4 regions of the Paenibacillus vulneris genome follow, and region 3 is predicted to be linked to each of the others. Evidence: riboswitches for the same ligand, from Rfam matches in the RefSeq annotation. Region 3 holds a riboswitch; each other region holds the start of a gene.
The links. A riboswitch is a leader RNA that binds a small molecule or an ion and turns the genes downstream of it on or off. The one in region 3 is predicted to bind cyclic di-GMP.

Region 1 (3,099 bases), on a different contig from region 3:
TAAAATTCGCTTCCGATGATAGAAGTATGCGCGGCGGGAAAGTGCCAGGCGGCTCATGGCTTCTGAGGACGCCAGATTATCAAAATATCTCAACCGAACAAATAAGCCCTCTTCCGAGGTGAGCGCCGTGAGAGCGTAGTCGATCAGACCGATTCTGGATAGCAACAATGGGATTTCATGTTCAGTGATCTGTATGCGTCGAATGACCGTTCGCAATACCGTTTCCTGTTTTCTGCTGCTATGAGCCGCAACCATATCCAGGGTGCGCGTCAATTCTGGGATGTAAGTGAGTTCGGATTGAACATACTTCAATCTCGCTTTCCAGTCCTTATAGGACTTTAGCCATGATTCAACTTTCTCGTAGGGAATGGAGACCGGGTCCGCGACATCACAAATCCCTCCTTGCTGTGCATGCTTTCTTAACGTTTTCCGCCAGTTTCGGCAGTCAATCGACTTCGTTGTACGTTGTTCACTCTCCATTTCTATCGTCATCTTCCCTTCTTTTCTAGTTTGGCATAAGTTGACAAGGTACTATTTTCACAACCTTCGTTCCGCTTTTTACGACTCTCACCTCCGGTAAATTCCTCCTAATAATATCCATCTGCACCTACCATTTTACCTATAAAGCGCTTAAATATGGAGGGTGATTTTTTCATCACGCTATCAATTCATAAAGTGTCGAATGAACGCAAAATGACTCGAATCGAGTACGAATCGCTAACACATGATTCGATCATGCCGATCGTACAAGCCTCTTCGTTTTGCTTTTTCCGCCGCTTCATGAATGGAGCAAGCGTTGAATTTTCGAATGATGTTACGAACGTGCGATTTCATGGTGTTCGCTGTGACGCCTAATAACTCTCTGATCACCGGCTGTCTATAGCCCCAACCGATCAACTGCAAGATCTCTTTTTCAGTGGGCGTCAGCATTCGATGTAATTCTTTTCGCTTATCCAGCCCAATTTCATTACGGATAATGGATGCAACATCGGCATGAAGAGAAGGTTGCCCCCGATACGCTTCCCTTACGGCATTTACGACATCAGCATAGTTTATCTTGGTAATATAATTGATCGCCCCGGCTAGCACAGCTTCCACAATGATTTCAGGCTCGTAGAGGGAGGTCAAGATAATGATTGGCATTGATTTCATTTTCAGAACTTCGGAAATTGTATGGAGTCCATCCTGTTGCGATGAATGAAGTATCAGATCAAGAATCATCACGTCTAAATCCAATTGCACACTCGCTCGAATGGCCGATTCCTTGTTTGTTGCAATATGAAATATATTCATATCCGGCTCTGCATTGATAAGCCCCGCCATCCGTTGTTGCCAAATGGGGTCGCTGTCCACCAGCAATACTTGGATCTTGCCTTCTTTCCAACGCACGACTTCATCAACTTCTACGGCATAACTTGCACGCTCCTCCATCTTTTCATCACCTCATTGATTGTTCTGGAAAAACAAAAAAGACACGTACCCTCGGAAGGCCGTGCCTTTTCCTGACAGCATTAGAGAGGGTAACCCGGCGATCATTGCAAGCATGCGGAAGACCCGTGGCTTTGCGTCCCAGTCTTTCGAACTGGTTTGCCTTTTTCCTGTTGGAACTTGTCGTCATTCGTTATACTGCCCCATGTCCGTTGTTGTCTTTTTCATCACCACTAAGCATAATCCGGAAGCTCGCAAGGCTACGAAAGAAGATGCCTCGGGGCATCTCCTTTACATCTCGGTCGTCTTTGAAACACCCGTAACCGCTTCGTTCCTGTAACCTTAGCAGCATGGATACCGCTTCCGCCCGAGTGGCCGTAATGTCCGGAACGAATTTGCTGCCGTTCGGCCGTCAATAATACCTAGTTTGCGGATCGTTTCCACCGAGCCTTTTGCCCACCTCGGAATGTTTTCGTCATCAGCAAAGCCCGTTGTTGTATGCGAATTAAGTGAGACTTTCAGCGTTTTTGCGATCATCGATATCATCTCCGCTCGGGTGATCTGAGCATCCGGTCGGAAGCTGCCGTCCTCGTACCCGCTGACGATTCCCGCTTTTACAGCGAGAGCAACCGCCTGCTTGGCCAGTCACCGATCTTCGTCTGATCCGTGAAGGTAAGGGTTGCATCAGTTCCCTCCAATCTCAGTGCGTCTGCTAGCATAACCGTACATCCGCAGATCCATGCCGTATTCGTGTCTCAAACGCTTGTTGATGTTCAGCAGGCCGACGCCCTGACGCCTGTCCGATCCGGAAGCCGGCAGTCGACTTAGCTGTTCGCTCTCGATGCCGACACCGCTATCTTCAATCACAAACCAATATTCGCCCTCCGTTTCAAAAGTCGTCAATTTGACCGTTCCGCCTTCTATCCGATTGCCGATCTCGTGCCGAATCGCGTTTTCGACGAGCGGCTGCAGCAGCAGGGGAGGGATGCTCACCCGGTACATCCTCGAATTGTAAGCGATCCTTGAAGCGCGCTTTTTCAATATCGACGTATGTCCGGATCAGGTTGAACTCTTCACGAAAGCGATCCGCTTCTCCATATGGCTTAACCGGAAGCTGCCTCGCAAATAATCGACCAGATCCGCGGTCAATTTTCGCGAACGTTCCGCATCCGTATAACTTGATGCAACGACGTTGTACAAAAAATGCGGCTTGATCTGCGAATGCAGAAACGCCACTTCCAGATCGACCGCTGGTATGCTTCCCTTTTTAATTCAGATAATGAGGCGTCACGAAAGCGTACTCCGGTGCTTTGACCGGACGTTCGCTTAACAGGGAAGCTGCTATCGGTTTCCCGCGTTGCCTGCGATCGGCAGGGTGAATGTGAACGTCGTGCCGACGCCTTTCGTCGAAGATACCGTTACGGTTCCCTTTAGCAACTCGACCAGTTGTTTGACGATGGACAGCCCGAGCCCGAAGCCCCGGCGTTCCGCTCGCTCATCAAACAATTGGAACGCTTCGAACAGGTGCGGGATGTGCTGCGCTTCGATTCCTTCCCCCGTATCTTTGACCGAAACTTCAATCATGCTGCGATTCTCCGCCGCTGTGACGACAATGCTCCCGTTCACCGTATGCTTGACCGCGTTGTCCGAGCAGGTTGCCGACGATCTAGC
Region 2 (3,099 bases), on a different contig from region 3:
TGTAAATTCAGGACCGGTGTATTCGGTAGGAATCACAATTTCACCAGATTTGATTTTATCGGCGAAAGCTGCAATTTTGTCCTTCACATCTTGTGGAACAATAGGTGACAGGGCAAGACGAACGGCATCCGGATTCTCAAGCCCGATTTTTTTCACCGTATTCGGCTTCCATGTGCCTTCCGTCAAATCTTTAATTGCTCCGTATACAGTCAGGCTTGCATCCGAAATCGCAGATCCAATGAAAACATCAGGTGCATCGGCATAATAATCGCGAACGTTAGCGAATTGGTATACGCCGTTCTCGCGTGCCGCTTCGGTAACGCCGTTACGGGCCATGTTCAGCATGGTGAAGATCATATCCGAACCCGCGTTAATTTGGGCTTGTGCAACTCTTTTCGCTAGGTCAGCATCTTCCTGATTGCCTGTAAACGTGGTAAGGAGCGTTGCGTTAGGATTCGTGTATTTCACACCGTCGGCAAAGGCCGCGCGTCCCGCTAGGCCGGGACCTACGCGTGCGCCGGAAATATGGGAAACTACGTTGGTTTTAGTCAAAAGTCCTGCTGCTGCGCCCGCCAGCCATGCGGATTCTTCTTGCTTAACTTGATAGCTGGACAGGTTGTTGCCGGTCAAATTCGTTTGTGTATTCACAAATTTTATTTTTGGATATTCCTTGGCTACGAGCTTCACTGCTTCCGAGCTTTGCCCTGCATGAGCAATGATCATATCCGGATTTTTCTTAGCCAATTGACGCAATGCATCCGCGATTTGTGCGGTATCATGCGGGATATTTTCCACGTAGGTCGCTTTGATTCTGAAATCCTCTTCTGCCTTTACCAATCCGCGGTAAGCAGATTCCATAAAACCGCCATCCTTGGATGAACCTGGAATCAATAGGGCGACTTTAGCCTTTTTATTATTGGTGTGAGACGGGTCCTTGCTAGCTTCTGCAGTAGCTAAACCGGATGTAAATACAAGTGCCATAGCCAAGCTCGACAAAGCCAATTTCGAAAGAAGTTTTTTCAAGATGTACCCCTCGTTTCCAAAAAGTAGTTTTGTCCGGACAAATCAGAGAATAAACTAGACTTCATTTTTTGTCAAATTATGCCGAAAAGAAATAGAGGAGGTGAAACAATTTTCGCGGAAAAACGTCATTTGCAGGCCTATTTTCCCTAGGACAACCATGACGATTATCCTAAAATTCGACATTTCGGTACGTAAAGTAAGTATTTAGTTTTAGTAAAGAGGTCTTGTATTTTTCAAAACGCTATATTATACTTTGGCCAAACGATATACCCATATCACGAAAAAGGCAAACTTCTCGAAAGAGGGGGACGCAAAGCTTCGGGCCTAAGGATTTTGATCTACGGCAGCCGGGCCACCGAAAAATGGGGGGAAGTCCATCCCTTTTTTTGGGGATGGACTTTTTTTGCCTTGTCAAAATGTTTGAGTTCTTTAAAGTGATAAAGCGTTTAGTGTCTCATTACACAAATATTTCAATGGGGGATGCTTGGATCATGAAGTTTATCCAGAACTTGCGAATCAAAACGAAAATAGGCGGAATGCTGGGGCTTTCCATCGTGTTCCTGCTCATTATCGGCATTACAGGCTATTTCGTCATGGACAAGATGGCTAACAATGCCCGCGTTATGTACGAAGAAACCTTGATCCCGAATAGTCTTGTTGAAGGGCTTCTGTTCGGTAATTCGCAAATGGATTCCTTGCAGCTTGAATTGCTGCTGGCGAAAGATGAAGCGATTATTAAACAAATTCAACAGCAAATTACTCAAACCCGCGATAAAAATCAGGCTATACGAAAAAATCTCGAACAAATCACGTTGTCCCCGAGAGCACAGGAGCAGTACCAGCACTTCGTCGATTTAATCCCTAAAAACAACGATGCCAAGAAAAAAGTAGATGAATTGGCCGTTGCCAACCAAAAAGAAGCGGCGCATAAGGAATATGTAAATTCGTTCAAGCCGATCCGTGCGGAGATGATTCAAAGCCTGGAGAACGTTGTTAAGTACAATGAAGAGGATGCCAAAATCTTTTACGATAAAAGTATTGAAAGCTCCAAGGTGGCAACTTCCATCATCATTGTTGTTACAGTGCTTGCCGTTGTTCTTTGCTCCTTGATCGGGTATGGCGTTGCTAATATGATCACCAGACCGGTCCGCAGTATCCAGCAATTGATGGCTAAAGCGCAGGACGGGGACTTAACGGTTAACGCTACATACCAATCCAAAGACGAAATCGGTCTTCTTTCGAAGGATTTCAACGGAATGATCGCGAGCCTTAGAGAAATCATTGCGAAGATCGTCTATGAATCTCAGAACTTGTCTGCAAGCTCGGAGCAATTAGCAGCGAGCTCGGAGCAATCCGCCCAAACCACCCATCATGTCGTTGCGGCCATTCAGGACATTGCCGGAGGCGCAGATCAGCAGATGCAGAGTACTACCGAGAGCGTAAGAGCAATGGAAGAGATGGCGACCGGCATTAATCGGATTGCAGAATTTTCGGGCAACGTATCCGCCATGTCCATGGAAGCTTCCAAGGAAGCTGAGGAAGGCAACATTTCGATCCAGAAAGCCATGTCCCAAATGGATATGATCCGGGAATCCGTGAGCGATTCAGCCAAGGTGGTTAATCAACTGGGGAAACGTTCCGATGAAATCGGTCAAATTGTCGATGTTATTACTGATATTTCGATGCAAACCAATCTGCTTGCGTTGAATGCCGCCATTGAAGCTGCGCGAGCGGGCGAACACGGAAGAGGCTTTGTCGTCGTAGCCGACGAGGTTCGGAAGCTGGCGGAGCAGTCGCGGCAATCGGCGGAGCAGATCGCGGAGATTATTCAGCAAATTCAAGGTGAAACCCGTTCTGCGGTGATCGCCATGGAGAAAGGCAGCAAAGAAGTAGAGCATGGAACCGTGATCATGCAGGAGGCGGGAGAAGCTTTCCGCAACATTATGAATGCGGTGCAGCAGGTCGCTTATCAGATGCAGGAGGTCTCTGCGGCATCGGAGCAAATGTCGGCAGGCACCGAGGAGATTACCGCTTCTCTCCATGATATGAGCAGCATTACAGAAGCCGCCTTCTCGA
Region 3 (3,099 bases):
ATAGGAATGATTATCGGATTAGGGCCGTTAGCCTCCACGGTAGGAGGATTCGTCGGCGGAGCGCTGTCAGACAGGCTGGGACGGAAAACCATCATGCTGGCGGCACTGTACGGATGGGTGCTCGTATTTTTTGGTTTTGCCTTGGTGAAGTCTCCGGTTGCATTCATGCTGCTCAATATGCTGAACGGACTTTGCCGTTCCTTATACGAACCGGTATCCCAGGCGTTAATGGCGGACGTGACGGTCAAGGAGAAACGGCTCAAGGTATTTTCCTTACGGTATATTGCCATTAATGTAGGCGTATCGGTGGGGCCGCTGCTCGGCGCTTTCTTCGGTACGATGGAAGCTTGGCTGCCATTTATGATTACGGGGTTATTTTATCTTCTGTATGCGGCAGGTCTGGGAGTGCTGCTGCGCAGGTTCGGCATCAAACGGATCGAGGGGGAGAAACGCAGCAGTGTAACGATATTATCCGCATGGAATATCGTACGAAAAGACAGGGTGTTCCGCTTTTATATCGGCGGCGCTATCATGGGAGCGATCGGATACTCCCAGATGACCGTGACCTTATCGCAGTATATTGAACAAAATATTGCCGGCGGCGCCTCATTATTCGCGCTGCTTATGAGCCTGAATGCCGTTGTCGTCGTGCTGCTTCAAGTTCCGTTGTCAAGACTGTTCGAACGGTGGGGGCCGATGACAGCTATTGCAATCGGGAACGTGATGTTTGCCGTAGGGGATATCGGATTCGCTCTGTCGGCGGGCTGGATCAGTTTTATGCTATCCATGTTCTTCTTCACGCTGGGAGAAATTCTGAATTATCCGCAGGCAAACGTACTGGTAGACCGGCTGGCACCGGAAGGCATGAGGGGCACTTATTTCGGTGCGCAATCGTTCAATAATTTGGGACATTTCATAGGTCCGATGGTGGGGGGCGTCCTTCTTACGCATTGGGGCGGATCGGGACTATTTGTCACAATGGCTGTGATTACCTTGTTCGGAACCTTATTCTACCGCAGGGGAGAACAAGTTTATAAATTAGGTCTAAAGTCCGTGGAAAATTTGCGAAATTAGGTATTAAAGAATATGTATTCCTTAGGGCCTATCTTATATGCTAGGAATGTCGTATTTTGTTGCGCGAATTGACAGATTTCGATCTCGAAAAGGCAAAGCAGGTGAAAGCTTGTGACGCAAAGCTACAGGGGCTACGAATCCTTGCAGAGGTTCTTGCCAGCCAGCTGCCGAAGGAACGGTGTTACGCATAGATAGCGGACTCCTGCCTAGGCTCAGAGGGGTCTTTTCGTCGTGTTTGGGTACGCAAAAGTTACAGTCAGGAGGGTCTCGCCATGTCGGGTGAAGAACGGGAGTTTATGACCAAGCAAGGCTTTTTTACAAAGCTCGGAAGCAATTTGATCGGCGTATATTTGTCTAATGAAGGACCCAAGATGTTTATTAACCAGGAAGTGTTCGAGCTGCAGCATCCCTGTTGGGACGTAGAGATGGTTATGGGTAAAAACAGCCATCTGCTGACCTTTTACTGGCGCGGGGAAGTGAAATTCTCGTTTCGGTGCGATTTCGTGAATGATTTGTTTTTGAGCCTGTACGATTATTTAAGCTGCAGACTCGAAGCAAGAAGGCTGGCTTAGCCGCCAAAAGGAATGCATTGCTGCAAGCAGCGGTGCATTCTTTTTTTTATATGGCTATTGAAATTAAACTGTTGTTTTTCGATCAAATAGGAAACCGCCTAATAGAAAGGCGGCCGATTTAGCTATTACTACTTTGAAATGTCAATAATAAAAGTAGTAATTTCTTTAATTTTTGTTTTGTTCAAACTGCTATTGAAACGATAAATATTGCAGAAAGCGTAGCTAATGTTGCCATCGAGTTTTAGGGTGCCATGTAAAGAACCGGAATATCCGTGCGTTATGATATTGCTAATAACTAGCTCCGTTGGTTTTTTATCCATCAGTTTTTCAAGCATTCTGAACACTTGATCCTTGCCCTGTAATACATTGCTGCCGATAAAATTCCATTGGATATTTTCTATGATGGTATCCGTGATGAAGCCAATATCGTTACGTACAAAGGCAGCATTAAACGCTCTAAGTAATTCTTTTTTTGTTGCATTTCCACAATCTTCTGCACAAATAATGTTCACTTGACCGTATCCAATGTTGCCCTCTGACATATTTCACTATCCCCTCTCAACCAAAAGGAATCCTCTTCGACCATAGTATTACACAAATGATAGAACCAATGCTCGGAAATATTAAAAACCAACATAGCCATACTGAAAAAGATGTTTGTCGGAGTTTAAAATTGTTCATAAGAAGCTGCTTCTATCCGGCTATTGAGCGGCAGGTCCGTCCTTCAGACAAAGATCAAGCATCGTTGTAGCCGCAATCGATAACGGGACATCCTTCAAGGTCACGATACCGATATGACGGGGAGGAATTTCGGGCTCCAGCAGCACCGGGAACAGCTCGCCCGAAGCCAGCTCATCGCTGACGAACTGCCTGGTGACGCAGGAAATGCCTAATCCTGCCTTGGCGAACTGGATCAGCAGATCCATGCTCCCCAGCTCGAATTCCGGAGTGATTCTAACTTGCTGACCATGGAAAAAACGTTCCACATATTGACGAATGCTGCTGTCCCGCTCGAGCATAATGAGCGGCTGCAGGGCCAGCTCGGCGGCTGTCACCGGCCTTTTCATCAGCTCGGCATAGCTTGCTCCGGCAACGAAGATATCATGCAGCGGCTTCCAGCTTCGAATGGTTAGCTGATGATCCTGAATGGGCAGATTCACGACCCCGAAATCGATCTTCCCTTCCTTTAAGAGCTTGACGGTTTCCTGCGTCGTACGGTTCGTTACATGCATCTTCACTTGCGGATAGCTATTGTGGAACGATTCCAGGTAAGGCATCAGCACGTGCTTACAAATGGTATCATTAGCTCCGATATGCACGACGCCGCCAAGCATCTGATGCATTTCCGTCAGCTTGCGCTCTCCTTCAGCCAGGAGCTGGAACGCTTGATCCACATAACGAAGCAGCACCTCCCCCTCTACGGTCAGCTTAACGCCCCTGGAGGTTCGGAAGA
Region 4 (3,099 bases), on a different contig from region 3:
CATAGCTTCAACCGCAAGAACCGTATCGTTGCGAACTTCCCGGATCAATTCGGTAATTTCGTTCGCGGATTGAGCCGATTGCTCGGCGAGCTTTCTGACTTCCTGTGCGACTACCGCAAAGCCCCGGCCCTGTTCCCCGGCACGCGCAGCTTCAATAGCAGCATTGAGGGCCAACAGGTTCGTTTGGGCGGAGATTTCCGTTATCAGCTTGATAATGTCGCCAATCTCCTGCGATTTCGCGTCCAGACGGTTAATAACCGCAGTACATTCCGTAACCTTGTCGTGGATATTGTCCATCTGGTAGGAGATTTTCTCCACTTGTTCCTTCCCTTTTTCCGACTCCTCCGAGGTCTTTAACGCACTTTCGGCCATGACGGAAGTGCCTTGAGCGATACGCTGTACACCGGTAGCCATTTCTTCCATCGCACTGGCGCTTTGCATGGCTCCATGGGCCTGCACGTCCGCTCCCTCCGCTACCCTCTGTATCGATTGGGCTATCTGCTGGGAAGCGACGGAGTTCTGATCCGCACTGGCGGACAGCTCCTCGAAGGTGGCTGCAAGCTGCTCGGAATTCAGCGAGACTTGCCCGATCAAATTCCTCAAGTTCTCGGTCATGGTGTTAAAGTCCTCAGCCAGCTGTCCTACTTCATTACGCGAACGGACCTGCAAATGCTGCTTCAGATCTCCCTGCGCCAGTTGGTTCATCGCTTGTCCTACTCTAACAATGCCTTGAGACATCGTTTGTCCCAGCAGCAAGGCGATGGCGATGCCAATAACCATGATGACGAAGGCAATCAGCAGCGTCCGGAGCCACATGCTGTCCAGAGACTCGGTAAATTCAGAATAAGGCGCCGTGACCACCAGCTTCCAGACGCTGTCCGGGATTTGACGTGCACCCACCAGATGCTTGGAGCCATCCTCTTGGATATAGCCGATAAACGGCTCCTGCATTTGCAAAAATTGCTCATAGCCGGCTTTCTGCTCGGGGGTCGCTGCCGTTTCCAGAATGTTCTCCGTCAGCACCTTGCTCGCATCCGGATGAGCCAAAATATCGCCTTTATCGTTAACCATGTAGGCATAACCGGTTTTGCCGAACTGAATGCGCTGAACGATGGCTGCGATTTGCTCGCGTCCGATGGCGCCCGTAATGACGCCGGTTACGGTACCATTAGCGTCACGGAGAGGAGCAGCGACGTTCATGATCATGCTGTTATCGGCCTTGGAAATCATCGGCTCGCTGATCAGCGTTTTCCCCGTTAACGCCTCCTTATAATAATCACGGGAGCTGATATCGAACTTGGCGCCGAGAGCCTTCTTCTCAATCTGCTGCCCCTGCCCCTGCGTATCAAAAAGCGAGAAGCGCAGGAAATCGGAGTTTCTCGATAAGTAACCCTGCAGCACGCCGACACGCTCGTCAAAGGAATTGCCTTTCACAAAAGCCGGCAGGCCGGTAATTCCATTCGCCTCCGCCGTCACTCTGTCGCGCCATTGTGTAATGAGCTGCGCGTTTAGCTCCAGCTGCTGGCTGACGTTCAATTCAATGTCCTGCTTGAGCATATCTGCAGACGACTTGTACATAAAGCCGCCGACGACGGCTACCGTTACAAAAATAATGGCAATAACGGCAAGCATGAGCTGCAGTTTGAAGCTTCTCCAGGTTTGACTCTGGAAAATGACTGACATTCGTTTGGTTTTCATAGTCCTCTCCCCAACTTTTAATAAAAAATGGCTATTCAAAATTGAATAGCCAAAATATACAAACATCCTCTGTTTTGGCAACCCGGCTATCATAGTTTCCTTATTCAGCATCGAAACCTTAGACCCGTGGCTTTGTGTCTCCATCTTTCGAATGGGTTTACCTTTTTGCTTATGAAATTGTCAAATACAGGAACGCAGTCTTGTCTCAACATCACCTCTAGCTGCCGTTGTACTAATACGATTGCGAGCTTATGTAGGTCTTTGGATGCACGTAGGAGCAATGAAATATTTTACTTTTGTATACATAGTACATAATACTCAATACTACAGTCAATACATTTTTTGACAATCCATTTGTTCTTTCGACAAGAATGCCAGTAAATGTTTGGAAACTTGTCAAAAAAACGTATGTGATTCCGTTCCTATAAATCCGTGCTAAAGAAGAAGCTGTCCTTGAAAAATCAGCTGACTATCGCTCTGAAGAACTGGATATACCTTCCTAATGAAACAAAAAAAACCGCTTGTTCAGCGGCTTTTAGTCATAAAAATAAGTTTATTTTCAATATTGTTCCAGAATAGGACTATATTGTCCCATCCTCCTCGACCGCAAACTCAAAATCATCCAAATCATAAACCTGGACCTGAATCGCCGCCTCGATTACCTTTTCAATAAAATCCGGCTGATCCGTCAAAATCGGCACCTGCTCTTTTATGGATGTCAAAATCAGCTCCGTTTCGATCGGATCGAACGATTCGCCAAACTCTTCGTTGTCGTAAGAGTTTACCATTGTTAACGTTACCACATCATTGATCGGCATCGGTGGACTTTTGGCCCAAGGAACATTCACGGCGCGCTCCATTCTTTTCCGGTTCAACGGCTCCTCCAGCAGCCCGATCAGCTCGGCAATTTTCCCTCTTACATGCGCTTCATCTCTTGGATCCGGCATGATCGGTTCCTTGCTGTCCTTCAGCTCATACAGCTCCCGAATCGTGGTGTAAGGAACGAGGTATTCTACCGGTTGGCTCGGAACGAGCATTTCTCCATACACAGCAAGCATCACAGCCTCTATGACAAAGCTTTTGGGCATCGCTCCGTCCCCCTCTCTATCTGTAATGACTTTTCTTAGATTGTAACGCTCTAATATCCCATTATAGCATTAATGCAGCCTTAACACATCCGAACAAGGCCCTTCCATGCAAATAGGCCCGGCAATCCGGGCCATTGGCCTTCATTGCCGGGCTTTGCGTATACCGTCTTAAGTCAATACACGAGCAACGGACGGAAGCCATCAGCGGGCTTCGTTCTGCAGGATCCAGACCCCTTTGGACGGAAGCTCCGATAGGCCCGTATGCTCCTTTCCTTCCAACAGCTCCCAATATACCGCTTCGCCCAGATCAATT

Region 1: it holds a riboswitch for cyclic di-GMP, as region 3 does, so the genes downstream of both, ABEA66_RS27355 (response regulator) here and ABEA66_RS23640 (hypothetical protein) in region 3, are expected to answer to the same signal.
Region 2: it holds a riboswitch for cyclic di-GMP, as region 3 does, so the genes downstream of both, ABEA66_RS02535 (methyl-accepting chemotaxis protein) here and ABEA66_RS23640 (hypothetical protein) in region 3, are expected to answer to the same signal.
Region 4: it holds a riboswitch for cyclic di-GMP, as region 3 does, so the genes downstream of both, ABEA66_RS10545 (methyl-accepting chemotaxis protein) here and ABEA66_RS23640 (hypothetical protein) in region 3, are expected to answer to the same signal.

What each region holds. Positions count from the first base shown of each region.
Region 1 is NZ_BAABJG010000035.1:47,851-50,949, forward strand. It holds gene ABEA66_RS27350 (hypothetical protein) at 1-492, opposite strand, end outside; gene ABEA66_RS27355 (response regulator) at 718-1,431, opposite strand; cyclic di-GMP riboswitch class I at 1,517-1,602, opposite strand; gene ABEA66_RS36435 (S-layer homology domain-containing protein) at 1,771-2,073, opposite strand; gene ABEA66_RS27360 (sensor histidine kinase) at 2,113-2,421, opposite strand; gene ABEA66_RS27365 (histidine kinase) at 2,488-2,664, opposite strand; gene ABEA66_RS27370 (sensor histidine kinase) at 2,770-3,099, opposite strand, start outside; gene ABEA66_RS27375 (sensor histidine kinase) at 3,095-3,099, opposite strand, start outside.
Region 2 is NZ_BAABJG010000003.1:245,605-248,703, forward strand. It holds gene ABEA66_RS02530 (BMP family protein) at 1-1,023, opposite strand, end outside; cyclic di-GMP riboswitch class I at 1,299-1,383, shown strand; gene ABEA66_RS02535 (methyl-accepting chemotaxis protein) at 1,515-3,099, shown strand, end outside.
Region 3 is NZ_BAABJG010000027.1:160,418-163,516, forward strand. It holds gene ABEA66_RS23635 (MDR family MFS transporter) at 1-1,074, shown strand, start outside; cyclic di-GMP riboswitch class I at 1,156-1,246, shown strand; gene ABEA66_RS23640 (hypothetical protein) at 1,347-1,646, shown strand; gene ABEA66_RS23645 (nuclear transport factor 2 family protein) at 1,775-2,188, opposite strand; gene ABEA66_RS23650 (LysR family transcriptional regulator) at 2,348-3,099, opposite strand, start outside.
Region 4 is NZ_BAABJG010000010.1:71,852-74,950, forward strand. It holds gene ABEA66_RS10545 (methyl-accepting chemotaxis protein) at 1-1,698, opposite strand, end outside; cyclic di-GMP riboswitch class I at 1,772-1,870, opposite strand; gene ABEA66_RS10550 (ADP-heptose synthase) at 2,280-2,786, opposite strand; gene ABEA66_RS10555 (beta-galactosidase) at 2,988-3,099, opposite strand, start outside.